DNA from 4 places in the Paenibacillus sp. MCAF9 genome. Region 3 is predicted to be linked to each of the others. Evidence: riboswitches for the same ligand, from Rfam matches in the RefSeq annotation. Region 3 holds a riboswitch; each other region holds the start of a gene.
The links. Region 3 has a riboswitch for cyclic di-GMP ahead of AB4Z45_RS26150 (pyridoxal phosphate-dependent decarboxylase family protein). Riboswitches for the same ligand answer to the same signal wherever they lie in the genome.
Positions count from the first base shown of each region.

Region 1: another riboswitch for cyclic di-GMP. It lies ahead of AB4Z45_RS22740 (EAL domain-containing protein); the one in region 3 lies ahead of AB4Z45_RS26150 (pyridoxal phosphate-dependent decarboxylase family protein).
Region 2: another riboswitch for cyclic di-GMP. It lies ahead of AB4Z45_RS09905 (anti-repressor SinI family protein); the one in region 3 lies ahead of AB4Z45_RS26150 (pyridoxal phosphate-dependent decarboxylase family protein).
Region 4: another riboswitch for cyclic di-GMP. It lies ahead of AB4Z45_RS15340 (SpaA isopeptide-forming pilin-related protein); the one in region 3 lies ahead of AB4Z45_RS26150 (pyridoxal phosphate-dependent decarboxylase family protein).

Region 1 is NZ_JBFREL010000018.1:95,979-99,952, forward strand. It holds gene AB4Z45_RS22740 (EAL domain-containing protein) at 1-2,647, opposite strand, end outside; cyclic di-GMP riboswitch class I at 2,732-2,817, opposite strand; gene AB4Z45_RS22745 (metallophosphoesterase) at 2,934-3,974, opposite strand, start outside.
Region 2 is NZ_JBFREL010000004.1:424,109-428,082, reverse strand. It holds gene AB4Z45_RS09915 (asparagine synthase-related protein) at 1-1,029, opposite strand, end outside; gene AB4Z45_RS09910 (helix-turn-helix domain-containing protein) at 1,360-1,692, shown strand; gene AB4Z45_RS09905 (anti-repressor SinI family protein) at 1,707-1,868, opposite strand; cyclic di-GMP riboswitch class II at 1,887-1,968, opposite strand; gene galE (UDP-glucose 4-epimerase GalE) at 2,167-3,213, opposite strand; gene AB4Z45_RS09895 (beta-1,6-N-acetylglucosaminyltransferase) at 3,286-3,974, opposite strand, start outside.
Region 3 is NZ_JBFREL010000027.1:34,238-38,211, reverse strand. It holds gene AB4Z45_RS26155 (DUF423 domain-containing protein) at 1-363, shown strand; cyclic di-GMP riboswitch class I at 598-683, shown strand; gene AB4Z45_RS26150 (pyridoxal phosphate-dependent decarboxylase family protein) at 778-2,466, shown strand; gene AB4Z45_RS26145 (methyl-accepting chemotaxis protein) at 2,447-3,974, shown strand, end outside.
Region 4 is NZ_JBFREL010000007.1:285,138-289,111, reverse strand. It holds gene AB4Z45_RS15350 (DEAD/DEAH box helicase) at 1-846, opposite strand, end outside; gene AB4Z45_RS15345 (glycosyltransferase family 2 protein) at 1,040-1,501, opposite strand; cyclic di-GMP riboswitch class II at 1,747-1,830, shown strand; gene AB4Z45_RS15340 (SpaA isopeptide-forming pilin-related protein) at 1,862-3,451, shown strand; gene AB4Z45_RS15335 (response regulator) at 3,617-3,974, opposite strand, start outside.

The DNA.
Region 1 (3,974 bases), on a different contig from region 3:
CGGGCAGCTTCACACCGACTATAAACCGGAGCCCGCCTGGTCCGATGTTACGAACAAACACCTCTGTACTCCCAAGCTTCACACTGCTTCCTTTAAACATCGTAATGGTCATCTCTGCCAATAGACAATGCTTCAAATCTATTCGAAAGCTTTTTCTCCGATTAACGAGCACCTCTTTACTAGGCATAAATAAAGCAGGCTCTTTACAAGATCTTCGGCTCAAAAGCTGCACGATGCTGTCCGGCTCTACAGGACGGCTGAAATAATAGCCTTGGATTTCATCGCATCGCTGCTCGCGTAAATAGTTGTATTGCTCCTTCGTTTCAACGCCTTCAGCCACCACCTGCATGCCAAGTTCGCCAGCCAATTGAATAATGCATTCAATAATGCTCTTATTTCTACGATCCGTCATCAACTCCTCGATAAATGACCGATCAATTTTGATCGTATCGAGTGCCAATCGCTTCAATAAATAAAGAGAGGAATAGCCGGTTCCAAAATCATCAAGCGATACTTTGATTTTTCTTTTCTTCAGCTCCAGCAGCAATTCCGTCACCGCATTCTCATTGCTAATAAAGGAGCTTTCCGTTATTTCAATTTCCAATCGATCTTGGGAAATTCCTGTCTCCTCGATAATCTGATCGATTCTATGCAATATATTTTGCTGAAGAAGCTGCTGCACCGAAAAGTTAACCGACAGCGTGACCGAAGGCAGTCCTAAGCTCTGCCACCGTTTATGCTGCAAACAGGCTTCGCGAAGCACCCATTCTCCTATCGATACAATAAGCCCCGTTTCCTCTGCGATCGGTATGAATTCAGACGGAGCAACCAATCCCCAATCTGGATGATTCCAGCGCAGCAGCGCCTCGACGCCAACAATTTCCATCGTTTGTGAATGTACTCGAGGCATATAATGAAGGAACAGCTCTCCTCTTTCCTGCGCTTTACGCAAATCATTGCTGAGTGAAAACAATTTGAATGATTGCACATTTAAAGAAGAGGAATAGCACTGTGATTGGTTGCTGCCTCTGGACTTCGCATGATAAAGAGCCGCATTCGCATTTTTCATCAACTGCTCCACCGAGCTCCCATCGCCAGGCGATTGACTGATTCCAATACTTGCGGTTACATTCAGCTCATATCCTTCTATCAAAAATTGCTCATTGATAAGCTTAATAATAGTAGCTGCCATATCCTTGATTTCGTTTTGCTGCTTTACATCAGCTATAATAATTGCAAATTCGTCTCCGCCAAGTCGGAATACGGTTTGGCCATCACGTAAATTGCTCATCAATCGAAAGGCGATTTGTTTCAGCAGCTCATCCCCAATCGGATGCCCAAGCGTATCATTTACATATTTGAAACGATCCACGTCAATCAGCATGATCGCCAGCCTCTGCTTAAAATACTCGCTTACCCTTAGCTGCTTATCTAGCTGGTCTTCAAACATTCTGCGATTTGGCATCTCCGTTAAATAATCGTGGTAAGCCAAATATTGATTTAATTCCTCAGCCTTGCTCCGATCCGTAACATCAAGGACTACGCCAACGATCGCCTGCTCACCCATATTTGACACTTGATTATAGTGCACTTCGCAATGAATAATCGTCCCATCTTGCTTAATGGCTCTGTGGCAGAAATTAGATAAAGACTGCCCCTCCTGTAACTTCGTTAGCTGATTAACGACGGCTTCACGGTCTAAAGGATGGATCGTCTGTATAATATCCATACCGATCAAGGAGTCATAACCAAACATTTTATTGAGCTGGTCGTTTGAATAAACGAAGTTGTTTTTTTGCGCGACAAAAATACCGACAATGGATTGCTCAACAATACTGCGGTATTTTAATTCGGTCTCAGTCAATGATTGCTCAATCATTTTTTGCTGCGTAATATCCTTGGCAATGCCGTAGACGCCGATAAGCTTTTTATTAATAATGATTGGAATATTGGTCACATTAAATTCGACCGTTTGCCCTGTTCTCGTAATGCCTGTCGTATCATAGTTTTGAGGATTCAGCGTCTTGACCGTTTGCTCAAAATATTGAATCGTTTTATCCCGTGCTGCGGCATCTACAAATTTATGAAAACTATCATTTATAATTTCCTCTTTCGTATATCCAAAAACTTGCTCAAGCACAGAATTGCATGACAAAAAACGCCCTTGTGCGTCTAAAGAAAAGACCGCGTCAGGGTTGTTTTCAAATATCGATTTATAAAGCTGCTCTTCTAGTGTGAGGCGATGCTGTATTTTTTTATTTTCCGTTACATCCTGAATCATGCCTATCGTCAACAATATCTCGTTTTCGGCATTCCGTATGAACGTAATGTTTTCCACCACATATCTAACTTCACCGCCTTGACGAACGATTCTGTACTCGGAAACGCTTTCCTTTTTTGATTCAATTGCAAGGTGGAACTGCTCATTAACGCGCTCACGATCTTCGGGATGTACAAACTCAAAAAATTGTTCAATCGTCATCGAGAAATCAGATTTCATACCATATATTTCGAACATTTGATTCGACCAGGATGCTTCTCTGCGAATATGGTCAAACTCCCAGTAGCCTAAATTCGCTAACTTTTGAACAATATTAAAACTACCAACATTAACATTTCCATTAAAACGTTTAATCATTTGTTTCATTGCTAAATATCCCCTCTTATTCATAACGTAGGCGGTAACCTGAAGTTTTTAAGGAGAGGATATAGGTATGTTATCACTCATCCTTTTGGCAACCCAGCCACCTTTGGAAATTTCCTTTAGGCCTGTTGGCTTTGCGTCATTGTCTTTCGACAACTTTGCTTTTTACTAGGACTTTTTACATATACCAGTATTCCATATTATTCCGATATATACCATAACCAATTTCATAATAGGTCGAATGATGTAGAAAAACCTCCCATTTTGGGAGGTTTGGTATATTGATGTTTTACAATCTAGGATCGATTTCCTTCTCTTTGGCAACCTCAAACAAAAGATTCGCAGCAGCCGCTTGATATCCATCGTTTTCTGGGGCAATTTCAGCAAAAGGAATCGCCAGCATATGCTGTCCTAGCCGGTACTCGTTAAATGATGTACGAAGCTTTTGCGTAATATTTTTTTGCTTGATGAGCTTATTGTACTTGTGCGGAAATCTATAATCATAACCGTAAATAATAGACATGTATTCCTTATTGCGCACTTTCATATAGGGAACCGTGTACGGCTGAGGCAGCTCGGGCTTAATCACGACACCTTCCATATGATTGTCTACCGTAAGCGTGTAGAAATATTTTTCTGCAAGCTCATAGCTCTCCGCATCAGACAGCACAAGCGTGATGAATGGATCGTCAGATAGGAATCGATACATCTCAGAGGTTTTCCACGCTGGCAGCTGCTCGCTTCCGTCTACGTATGCGATTTTGAGCAGCGAAAATGGCTTGTATTCAAGCTCCCCTGCCTCGGCATACAGCTCCAGCTGCCTCTTATACGTTTCATATGCTTTGATATGCTCGTCAATTGGCCTGATTTTCTCAAGAACAGAATGAACATGCTTAAAGTTTTGATAGACGGCTAGACCGTACTTCTCATTAATAGCCCCTTTGCTAAAGTGAAACTGATCCTTTTCAAAACCGCTTTCCTTGAAATCATGCGCAAGCTTTCCGAACGCTTCCTCGAATCCATTCGCCTTCAGGAAAGCAAGCTCTGTCTCAAGCCCCTTCTCAATTGGCTTAAACTGCTTTTCGATGAGACCTTCCCCCAGCGCCTCCCATGGCAAAAGCTCGCCATCGAGCAGGAGCATCGATATATCGTTTTCCTTCATGTAGCTTCCGAATCTTTGCAGCAGTCGCTCATAAACAGCGGTTAGGTCAACCTTATTTATTTTGTACCCATTGCGGCTCACTGCAAAAGATTGCTCGATATCTGCATGCAGATAAACATTGCAGCGTGATCCCATGTATTTGGGCTGCAGCACGACCTCTTTAACACC
Region 2 (3,974 bases), on a different contig from region 3:
TTCTGAATAAGAGCTTCTATCTGCAAAATCAAGGTAATTCGGTGAAATCCCCCCAACATATTGAACCGTTGAGTTTATATACGGCGTTTCATTAGCAATTAAATTACGTGCCGTATAATCGTCAAACTCATTTGGAGGTATATAGCTATAGGTATGTATCTGCTTGTTTAAGGGTCGAAGAGTTTTTGCGGCAAAGCCGACTACCGCCCCTGAATCCAAACCTCCGCTTAGCTGCGACCCCACCTGTCGATGCGTTCGAAGTCTAGCATTTACAGCCTCTTGAAATACGTTTTGGAAGGCTTCAACATATTGCTCATCCTTTTTGAATCGAAGCCTCTTGCCTACTGTAAGTGAAAAATACTTCGTTACCTTCAATCGACCGTTTTCAACGATTATGTAATGTGAAGGCGGCAGCTGCCAGATATCCTTATACACGCTTTGGGTAATATCAACAGCATCAACGACTGTACTAATGGCCAAGTACTGTGCCATCCATTGCTCATTCAACCGTTTAGGAACATCCGGCAGCTCCAGCAACGGCTTCATCGTCGTGCACATCGCTAGACGGCTTCCGTTCCAGTGATAATACAATGTTCGACAACCTGAGAAGTCTCTGGCAGCAAACACTCTTTGTTCTCTTTCATCCCATATCATAAAAGCAAAATCACCGATCAGATGCTTGGGTGACTCAACCCCCCATTTCGCATAGGAGAGTAAAATCAGTTCGGCATCAGTGATTTGCACTCTACGGTCAAGCTCTACATTTAATGCTTCAAACAGCTCAATGCGGTTATCAATAATTGCATCGGCACTTATGACTAAGCGTCTTTCCGAATCATAATAGGGATTGCATTCCCCGACAGACTCTGGTGTAATCCATTGATTATGGCATCCAACAAACACATTGTTCTTATTCCATGCTTGAGCTGTATTGCAAGGAAACCGTGATAATTGCTGCATCAGTCTATTCCCCTGATCTAACACATGGGCTGTCTGATCAACTTCATAAACGACTGCTATTGCGCTCATTCGTGCCTCCGATTTAGATAGCCAGCGTGTTCTTCAATCGAACGAGATGCGAGCATCATTGAATGTCTTTTAGTTCTTAATAAAGAACATATTTGAATAATACACTTGAAAACAGACGTTGTCAATCGTTTTTTCACCAAAATATCACAAAATAAAACGAAACATCGTTCTTTTATAAGAACAACATTTCGAAATGGGTTTAACCTTATTTTTTTCTAATTTAGACGTCATTTTATTTTTTATTCGTTAAAACTTACAAGCTTTCGCAATTAAGAATTATTCGTTATAATAGTGTTAGTCTACAACGAAGAGATAACGGGGGAGTTTGCTATGATCGGAGAACGTATTCAGATGCTGCGCAAGAGAAAAGGCCTATCCCTAACGGAGTTGTCGCAACGGGCAGGCGTCGCAAAATCTTACTTAAGCTCTATTGAACGAGGGCTTCAGCAAAATCCTTCGATTCAATTTCTCGAAAAGGTAGGCGCAGTATTAAACGTAACGGTTGAAGAATTTTTAAATAGCGATGAAAACAATGATCGTAAAACAAACAATCTAGACACCGAGTGGGCCGATCTAGTTCGAGAAGCAATGGCTTCTGGCGTAAGCAAAGATCAGTTTAAAGAATTTTTAGAATTCAATAAATGGAAAATAAAGCGAGAGTAGCGCTTTATTTTCTTTTATACGGCTGTTTCTTGTATATCATCTTTCTTGCTTTCTTCAAGACATAGTAATACCTTTCTAACATCTTCCTTGCTAAACCCCAAAGAACGTGCATTCATGATTAATGCTACCCATTCCATATCTAAATCCTGATTATCCTCTGATTTTGTAAGTACCATTTTCCCATGTCCCCCATTCAATTTGGGACGGTTGCACCACTGACTCCATGCGTTTAAGGTGCCCAGATACTAAACGCATTTCAACGTCTCCCTATGCTTGTCATTCGTTTATAGATGTATTATAAATCACTTTAATTGCGTATGCTGTCGCTTCCTGTCTCACAAAAATGAAAGATAATTACATTTTTTGTCGAATTTATTTAATGATTGTTAAAGGGAGCAGGGGAAGGAAATAGAGCCCGCCAGATCAAATTAGGAGCTCTAAAATGTTGCTTTATTAAAAGAGCTATCCGGTATATTATTTTGCTGCAAGTTCAGATTTCAACAGTGCATCTTCTTCATAACCATTCGGATTTGAAAATTGCCATCTCCACGTATCGCTGCACATTTCTTCTATTCCTTTTGTTGCAAACCAATTCAATTCTACATTTGCCTTCAGCGTATCTGCATAACAAACAGCAATATCGCCAGGTCTGCGACTAACGACCTCGTATGGAATGCTTTGACCAGTTACCTTCTCGAAGGCTGCAATCATCTCTAACACACTGTAGCCATTCCCAGTGCCAAGATTATATATATTCACATTTGATTTTCTACTCATCTTTTCCAGTGCCTTTACATGCCCCTTTGCTAGATCTACTACATGAATGTAGTCTCTCACTCCAGTGCCATCCACAGTTGGATAATCATTTCCAAACACATGCAACTGTTTAAGCTTGCCAACAGCTACCTGCGATATGTAAGGCATTAAGTTGTTTGGCACGCCATTTGGATTTTCTCCAATTCGACCACTTTTATGGGCGCCAATAGGGTTGAAATACCTCAATATCGTTATTCCCCAGCTGTTATCTGAACTAGCTAGATCCAGTAAAATTTGTTCTAGCATGAGCTTAGTCCGGCCATATGGATTAGTTGCTGAGAGCGGTGAATCCTCAATAATCGGAACTTGTTCGGGCCGTCCATAAACAGTAGCCGAGGAACTAAACACTAATTTATGAACACCAAATTTCCTCATGACTCCACAAAGAATTAAAGTGCTCGTTATATTGGTATGATAATAAGATAATGGCATTTGAACAGACTCTCCGACAGCCTTTAACCCAGCGAAGTGAATAACGGCATCAATAGCATGATTCGAAAATACATGCTCGAGCCCCTTTTGATCCATAAGATCCATTTGATAAAAGGTAAAGGTTTTATTTGTAATCTCTTTTACCCTTTCTAAAGCGATATAGCTGCTATTAGACAAATTATCAACAACCACTAATTCATATCCCGCTTCAAGAAGCTCAATGCAAGTATGACTTCCTATGTACCCCGCTCCGCCTGTTACTAAGATTGCCATTTTATTTACCCCTCTCAATAATTCTTAATAAAGAACAACTAAATCAAAAAAAACACCTCTCCGATGCTAAGCTCACATGCATACCTTTTCGCTGTAATAATTTATCATTGCTGCATCTTCTCTTTCATCGAATTTTCTCGCAAAGTATTTATTCGATTTTTCAATAGAATCAATATCTTTAAAGCTTAGATTTATGGGGTGATTACTATTGTTATATTTTTCTCCCCATTTTAAATAAGTTAAATTATCATTAGTGACCTGATCCGCATATTTCGAGTTCATAACTAAGGTTTGAAAAAACCATTCATCTGGGCACAGAGCATATTTGAAATATTGATAATACCATTTGTTTTGGTCAAGAAAATCTATGATAAATCTTGCAACTTCAATTGGCATGCAGAACCACGAGGAGCCATGATACAACAAATAATTGTTAGGCATTAACTGACGGTTAGGGAAAAGAACTAAACCTTTCTTATACATTTTCAGCATTATGCTTCTGAAAACTCTAAGCGGGTGGAATGTATTGTATTGTCTTCTTGCTGAATCAAACCATTTCATATTTACATGTGCAGCAGAAATATCACGATCATGAATAAATTTCGCAGACATAAATATTTTATTGGGATTTTCCATTAAATGAACTTTAAGACCATTTTTAACGAGTAAATCCTGACCGCTCCTTAAGCATACAAAGTCATACTCTACTTTTGAGGTTAATACCTTCCTTAGCAGCATGATCGTTGCATCCACTTGGCTAA
Region 3 (3,974 bases):
ATGCAAACATTTATTATGCTCGGATGTATTCTCATGGTGCTCGCGGTCGCAATTGGAGCTTTCGGCGCACATGCACTGAAAAGTAAGATCACACCGGACAAGCTGAAGGTTTATGAGGTCGGCGTACAGTATCACATCGCACATGCATTAGGTTTAATTCTGATTGGACTGCTCGCGGGTCAGTATCCGGGTGCTCAAATGATCATTACGGGCGGTTGGTTTTTGGTAGCGGGAATTATATTGTTCTCGGGAAGCCTATATGTACTTAGTGTTGCTAAAGCTCGGTTTTTTGGTCCAATTACACCGCTAGGCGGGCTTTCTTTTATGATTGGTTGGGTGCTTGTCGCTGTAGGTGTTCTTTAGGGAAATTGTTGAGCTTTTAATATTTAATATCTATCTTCTATGACCATTGTAAAGAATTTATTTATGTTTACATGAAATAGTGATGGAAAAGTATGAAGATTTTGAAAATATAGGTGCAACTCTATTAGTTTAAGACATAATTAACCAAAAATTATATTGATCTCCGAAAAATAAAATAGTAAAATGATTTCGATAGATGTAAATGTTTGCTAATAAGTTTGAAAATTTGTCCAAATTAAATATTGGCAAAACCATCGAAAGGTGGTGACGCAAAGCTATAGGGACTACTTCTTTCAAAGAAATGTCAGCCAGTTGCGAATTAATATGCAGAAGGTATACCTATGGTTATTTTTAGGTATGCCTTTTTGATTGTAAAAAATAGAGAGAAAAATGAATGGTGGAGAGTGGTACAGCATGAATAGGAAAGACCAGCCTAATATTAAAAGTTTATTTCCAAGTGAAGACGGCAACATAACGCAACGAAATTACATGTTAGATTTAATTGAACAGATTGTAAGTGGTGTTGATGAATTAAAAGATCCGGAATCGGTATTTCTTAAAGGAGAAAAAGAACGTGGTCCTCATTTCTATAAAGAACTAGCGGAGGTAAGCAGAATTCCCGCAATGGGAAATCCATTAGAAGAAGTCAATAAAGAACTCTTAAAATTGCTTCATGCTCATCCTTACCATACAAAATACTTTTTAACAAACATTTTACCTATGGCTAGTATTCCAGGTGTACTTGGCATGATTGCAGCGTTTATGGTTAATGGCAATAATTTATGGGATGTGTATGGTCCGGCGGCTGCGGAAGCTGAAGTGAAAGTCGTGGCGATGATGTCAGATCTCGTAGGCTATAATCCTTCTGAAAGCGGCGGATATACGACATGGGGCGGTCAAGGAGCTATATTCACTGGTTTAAGGCTGGCAATAAATAAAGCCTGTCCTACTGCAGCTCAAAACGGGGTTCCACAAAATTTATATGCCTTTTGTTCGGAAGCGGCCCATTACAGCCTTTATAAATCAGTTGAGGCTACAGGTCTAGGGAGCAAACATTTAATTAAAATCAGAACAAATGAAGATTCATCAATGGATGTAAATGATTTGAAAGAAAAGATGGAAAACGTCATTATGCACGGAGGCATCCCAATATACGTCGTTGCTACTACGGGTACGACTGATGCAATGGGTATTGATAACATAGATGACATTTATAAAATGACAGAGCTGCTCTCGCAGAAGCATAACATTCAAAGACCGCATATTCATGCCGACTCAGCTTTAGGTGGCTTTTTTGCATTTTATAATGATTACGATTTTGAAGGAAACCCTTTAAGCATTGAGAGTGATACGCTTGTTGCTCTAAAGTTGATTCAAGAGAGAATGCAGCATCTCATGAAAGCAGACTCGCTTTGTTTCGATTTTCAAAAACTGGGACAGACGCCTTATTCAACGAGCTTATTTTTAGTAAAAAATGCTGCTGATTTAAAGCTTCTTGATTTGGATCCAGATGAAACTCCTTATGTTGGACACCGTGGATATGGACAATATCACACCAGCTATACTCTTGAATGCTCAAGAATGGGAAGTTCCATCAGTATTTATAGCGCGCTATTAGCGTTTGGAATAGAAGGCTATCAAAAGCTGCTTGCCCAATTTGTTGAGGTGAATGTCACATTCAGAAAGACCTTGCAAAGAGAAATACCTGAAGCCGTTATTGTAAATCATCTAAACCCTGGTATTGTCACACTCTTTAGACTTTATGAGGATAAACAAAATGGTTATGAAAAAGAATATGCCGGCTCCATGAGCTATGCTGAAGTAGAAGAGATTAATAAATTAAATGAGCTATTGTTTGAGATTCTTGGAAGAGACCGCGGAGAAATGTTCTTTGGCGATACCAAAAAACATCTTTATGTCCCAACCTTGGATAACAAAAGAATAGCATTGTATGCGAGTAAATTATTTGTTATTTCGCCGCATACACAAGTAACCGATGTGGATAAAATCGTCGCTTATCTAAAAGCAAAAATCGATGAAACCTACGTGGAATATATGCGAATTAGTAAAAAGGAGTACACTCATGAAGAAATCTATACTTAGTTTTAATTGGTACAAAGAACATCTTTCTGTAAAAATTGCTCTCAGTATTCTCTTATTGCAAGTGATAACCTGTGCAGCCTTTGCAGTATCCAGCTATATGACCCAGCAGAATTTATCTGAGAAACTATTAGAACAATTCGATAAACGTCTTATAACCGATATACAAATTGCAAGCAATACATTATCTGCAATCCCTGGTTCAGAAAAGCAATTGCAAACAACAGACGATCCTAATTATGCAATTATTAAGAAAGAACTCGAAAAATTACAAGACGTACATAGCTTAGAAAATATTTTTATATTATCAAATAGTCAGAATAACGAGCGTATTCTTGTACTATCAGGAGTACCAGATGATTTTAACACTCCTTACCCATTTACAGATGAAATGAAACAAGCCATCGATTCAAAAAAAACTGTAATCAGCCCTATTTACAAAGATGAGTATGGAACGCATAAATCTATATTTGTCCCACTCTCAGATGAGTCTGGTCAAGCCTATGGTATTCTTGGGATAGATTTAGATGCTTCAGTTGTCCCAAAAACAACATCAAGCTCTAATTTAACAACGATTATTATTTCTCTCATCGTACTTGTGGTGGGTAGTTTAATTGCCATTGTTATAAGTAAAGTTATTACGAATCCGCTCCGCAAATTAATGGTAGCAGCCAACAAAATTGCTGCGGGCGATATGAAAACGACATTTGCTATTAATAGCAAGGACGAAATCGGAAAATTATCGATATCATTTAGCTTAATGATTAATAGTCTTAGTCAATTAATTCAACAAGTCATTGCTTCATCTAATCTTATATCCGATACAAGCCAGCATCTAAAACAGTCAGTAAATGAATCAACGAACAGCGCGCAGCAAGTTGCGGAATCAACGAACCGAATGACAGAAGGCATTAACGAAATTGTGCAAAGCGTCACCCACAGCCATACAAATATTAATCATATCGATGTCGAGATTAAAGATGTCTCAAGCGGTATGAAGGAGATTCAAGTCATTGCTACAGACGTTCATATCCAATCCGAGCAAGGACAGGATTTAGTAGGACGTACTCTCGAACAAATGACTGTCATCAAACAAGCTATGCAGCAATCCCAAGAAGCTGCTATAACATTAGGACAACGATCCAATGAAATAAATGAAATCATTACTATCATTTCAGAAATATCCAATCAAACGAATTTGTTAGCTTTAAATGCTTCCATAGAAGCGGCTCGTGCAGGAGAGGTTGGCAGAGGTTTTGCTGTTGTAGCCGGTGAGGTGAAAAAACTTGCAGCACAATCTGCTGAAGCGGCGCTTTCTGTAGCAGAGCTTGTTTCCAGTACTCAAACAAATAGTTTATTAGTAATGAAATGTATTGAGGAAGGCAGCAAGGCTGTTGAACAAGGGCATTCGTGGATTCAAGGAACTTATGATAACTTCAAAGGAATTTATGGAGGGGTTTCGGAGTTTACCGAGCATACAAGCCATATGTTCAGTGCATTAGACAAGGTTG
Region 4 (3,974 bases), on a different contig from region 3:
TGATCCGCTCAGGCGCACCTGCCCGAGCAGCGAAGCAAGCTGGAGCAATTCTCTCCAGCTTGCCGCGGCACCGGGACAGCTTGCGCTAGACAACAGGGCGTGCGCCTCGCTTCGCAAAAGCGCACGTCCCTGCAGCATACCCGCGGCAAGCTTCGCTCCTGCCGCGATCTCTCCCAGCTCTTCAGCGCTATAAACTCCCGCTTCCTCGCCACCCACACGCTTAGCGCTGCTACGCTTTTCACCATTATTCGCAAGCACTGCTCCTCCTATTTCCCCAACCACAGCGCCCCTTACCTTCTCCCACCTCTCCACTAAACCAAAAAGCTTCTCTATCGCCAACGCTCCTTTCCGCTTCCCTCGACTACTCAAAAAGCGCCAACGACTCCCCAAACTAATCTTGCTATTTTCACCTGCTTGCTCTACTTCTCCACTGTATTTCCGATAATTTCTCTCCAGCTCGCTGTATTTCTGTTTACTACTATTCAACCCGCCAGTTGCTGCATCTCCACCCGCCCCATCAGCTTTTGCCTCCTCCGCACATGCGGCCAATAGCTCAATCGCCTCATGATCAGCATTTCGTCCTCCTTCATTCAAGCTTTTACTCGCACTGTTTCTGCCGCCGCTGCCACGTTTAATAGCCGCATCCCAAAGCTCCACTGCAATGCACGCATCCCCGAGCGGCAGTTCTTCTTTTAGCAGCCATCCCTCCTCTGCGATCTCGTTGTTCAAGAATCCCGCTTCACCAAACGCTCCATGCATCCAGAAGTATTTATCCACCATTGCCTTGATAGTCAGTCGAGCCTGCCAGCAGCCTTTCACTTTAACAACATACAATTGAGCCTTCATCTCTATTCGCTCCCTTGACACTTTATAGAACTGACTTCATTATTCATCTGTTAAGTTAAATACGGCCTCTCCCTTCCCAGACAAAAGGAGAATGATGTTGGAAAGCACTGTAAACAAAAAAAGCACACCCAACAACGCATTTGCGTTATTGAGTGTGCTTCACTCCGACTATTTCATTACCGTAGATTATATACTAAAATGGCATTTTCGACAAATCTGTCGGATTTTGCAAATCAATTAGCACCGCATGATCAGAAAGCGACACAACTCCTTCTGCCTGGAGCAGCCATAGCAGCTGAGTTCCATCCACACCCTCTGTTTGAGAGCGCTTACTGCCTTCGCTTTCAGACAAAGGATTAGATCCATTAGAGTGAATCCTGACCTCATCGCCCTTTCTAGCTAATCGTTCAACAATAGCCAGTGTCTCCTCTGTAACCCCTTGATCTACGATCGTCAAACGAACGTTTTTTCCCATTCGCCGAGAGAAAGAAAACAGCGAACGTACATACCATTCCATATTGTTTTGCTGAACGTCAGCTACGAGCACATAATGCTTGCTGGATTGCTGGCGCCCTCGCCAAATTCGATACGCCAGATGCACCGACAATGCAGCCAAAGCATAACAGCCAATAACAAGAAGTAGAAGTTCAAACATGGCGGCCACCTCCTCTTTGTGACACTATATGCCATGAAGAGCCCACTGGTTCCGCAATCAAGGGACAAGGTGACAAAATGTGTGTTATGCCAAAAATATATCCTGCTTTATGATGATTATTAGTCATTTTCTGACAAAGAAACACCCTTGAGCAATTTCCAATACATGTTATCATTTTAATATGAAAGCATGCATATCTAACCGGTGCACGCATATAGAAAGGGAGAGTGGATTTTCACAATCAAAATAACTAGGGAAGCGATGAAGTATAATCTACAATTGGACACTTGGATTATATGGAGCTAGTAGTGTAACCGGCCCTCTTGGAACCCCACTACGTATCTAAGAGGAGAGTGAAAGATGCGTTATTTTAGGAAAAAAATCAGTTTAGCCCTGGCTCTGTTATTAATTTTTTCGTTGTCGCTTAGTTCCCTTGCCATGGCGGAAGGTGATAGCAATCAAGGTACAAATGCTGCGGCACTCGTAGATGAGAATAGCTGTCCACAGTATTCATCGGATCGCAAGGATGTCATTGCCACGCATTCCAATATCGTAGTCAATAATAACGGAACAGCTACCGCTACGTTCCAGACGACAAAAGATTGTGTTAGAGTCAGTTTCTCCGGCTATGAAGGCCCTGCTGACTGGGCACCTGGACCCGGCGATACAACCATTCCATACAACAAGCAAACATTTTTTGAGGGACAGTCTATTATATATCCAAAAGCAGGTACTTACTCCGTTACGATTAACATTCCCAGATGCTTGCCTTATCAATTAGATATCTATAGCGGAGATTTAATTAAGACATTAGGTCCCGGCGCTCATGGTGACAAAATTTTAGCATGGAATCTAAAGCTTTCGAACAGCTGTACGGGCAGTATCATCATCAACAAATTTTTAAATAATGTCGAAGGGGCTCCTCATGTTGGCATTACCTTCGAGCTTTGGAAAGACGGTAAATTAGTCAAAAGCGGCGTTACCAATAGTAACGGTATTCTGCAATTCAACGAATTGCCTATCGGCACCTACACATTAAAAGAATTAACCTTAGATGGCTTTACCACCGATTTAGTGGCTACCCAGCAGATCGTAGTAACCACAGATAACTCTGTGCGAAAAGCAGTTATCAATACGGCTAAGCTCAAACTTGAAACGGCCTGCTCCGCCGACCCGAATAAAACAAGAGCTTGGAAAGTAACCAATGAGAGTAACATTGAGGTTTCTTATTCATGGGAAGTTCCGAATTCTGCTCAAACAGGAAATGGCGTAATTCCTGGAAAAGGTTCCGTAAGCTTTTCAACGAATACGGAGCTTGTCAACCCAACTGATCCACAAGCTGTACCTAATACGCTGAAGATCCATTGGGGCAAGGAGAAAGAGCTTTCACTTGTGAACGCAGGCGAAACCTGCTCTACGCCTACTCCAACACCGTCAGCGACACCTACTGCTACTCCAACTTCTACACCGGAGAGCACACCTACAACTACACCATCTTCTACACCTGAGAGCACTCCTACAACTACACCATCTTCTACACCTGAGAGCACTCCTACAACTACACCATCTCCTACACCTGAGAGCACGCCTACAGCTACACCAACTCCAACACCTGAGAGCACACCTAACAATACACCACCTTCCACACCTGTGAGCACGCCTAACAACACGCCTACTGCAACAACTACGGTAACGACAACACCTACATCGTCACCTGAAGCAACACCAATCGTCGAAATTGATGATGAAGATCCACCTGTTGGAGGAGTTACTGAAGGTGGGGAAGGCGAGCCGCCAATCGATCCTGTTGTTGCTGTAGATGAAGATCAAGTCCCGCTTGCTACTCTGCCAAAAACAGGCGAAAGCAGTCCGGTTCCTTATTATCTCATCGGGGCATTTGCCCTTTCAGCGGGATTTATTTCTCTTCGCAGACAAAAACAAAGAAAATAGTTAAGATTATAGGTTTTACCACGCACTCTTAGGCTGGTTTTATACAGCTTAGGAGTGTTTTTCTTTTACACAACCATTGCAAGGCAACCTTATATGCAAACAAAAAACCCCGCATCAACCGATACGGGGTTTTGCTCGATATGTAAGTAATGATCAAAAAGGCTACTACAGTGTAACCCATCCATATTTGATCGATTGGATAACAGCTTGCGTACGATCATCAACTTCCATCTTTTGCAAAATGCTGCTCACATGGTTTTTAACCGTTTTTTCGCTAATGAATAAAAACTCTCCAATAAGCTTATTGCTCTTGCCCTCTGCCATAAGCCTTAACACCTCTGCCTCACGGCGTGTTAATGGGCTTTCATCGCCAGCAACGAACTTAACTCCCGGTTCCTGAGCAGCTGCAGCACCTGAGACAATTCCCATCTCATCCAAATACGTCATACGGCGAAGCTGGTTAATGAGCTTGCCTGTCACTTTAGGATGGATATAGGCATGACCTTGGACAACGGAACGAATG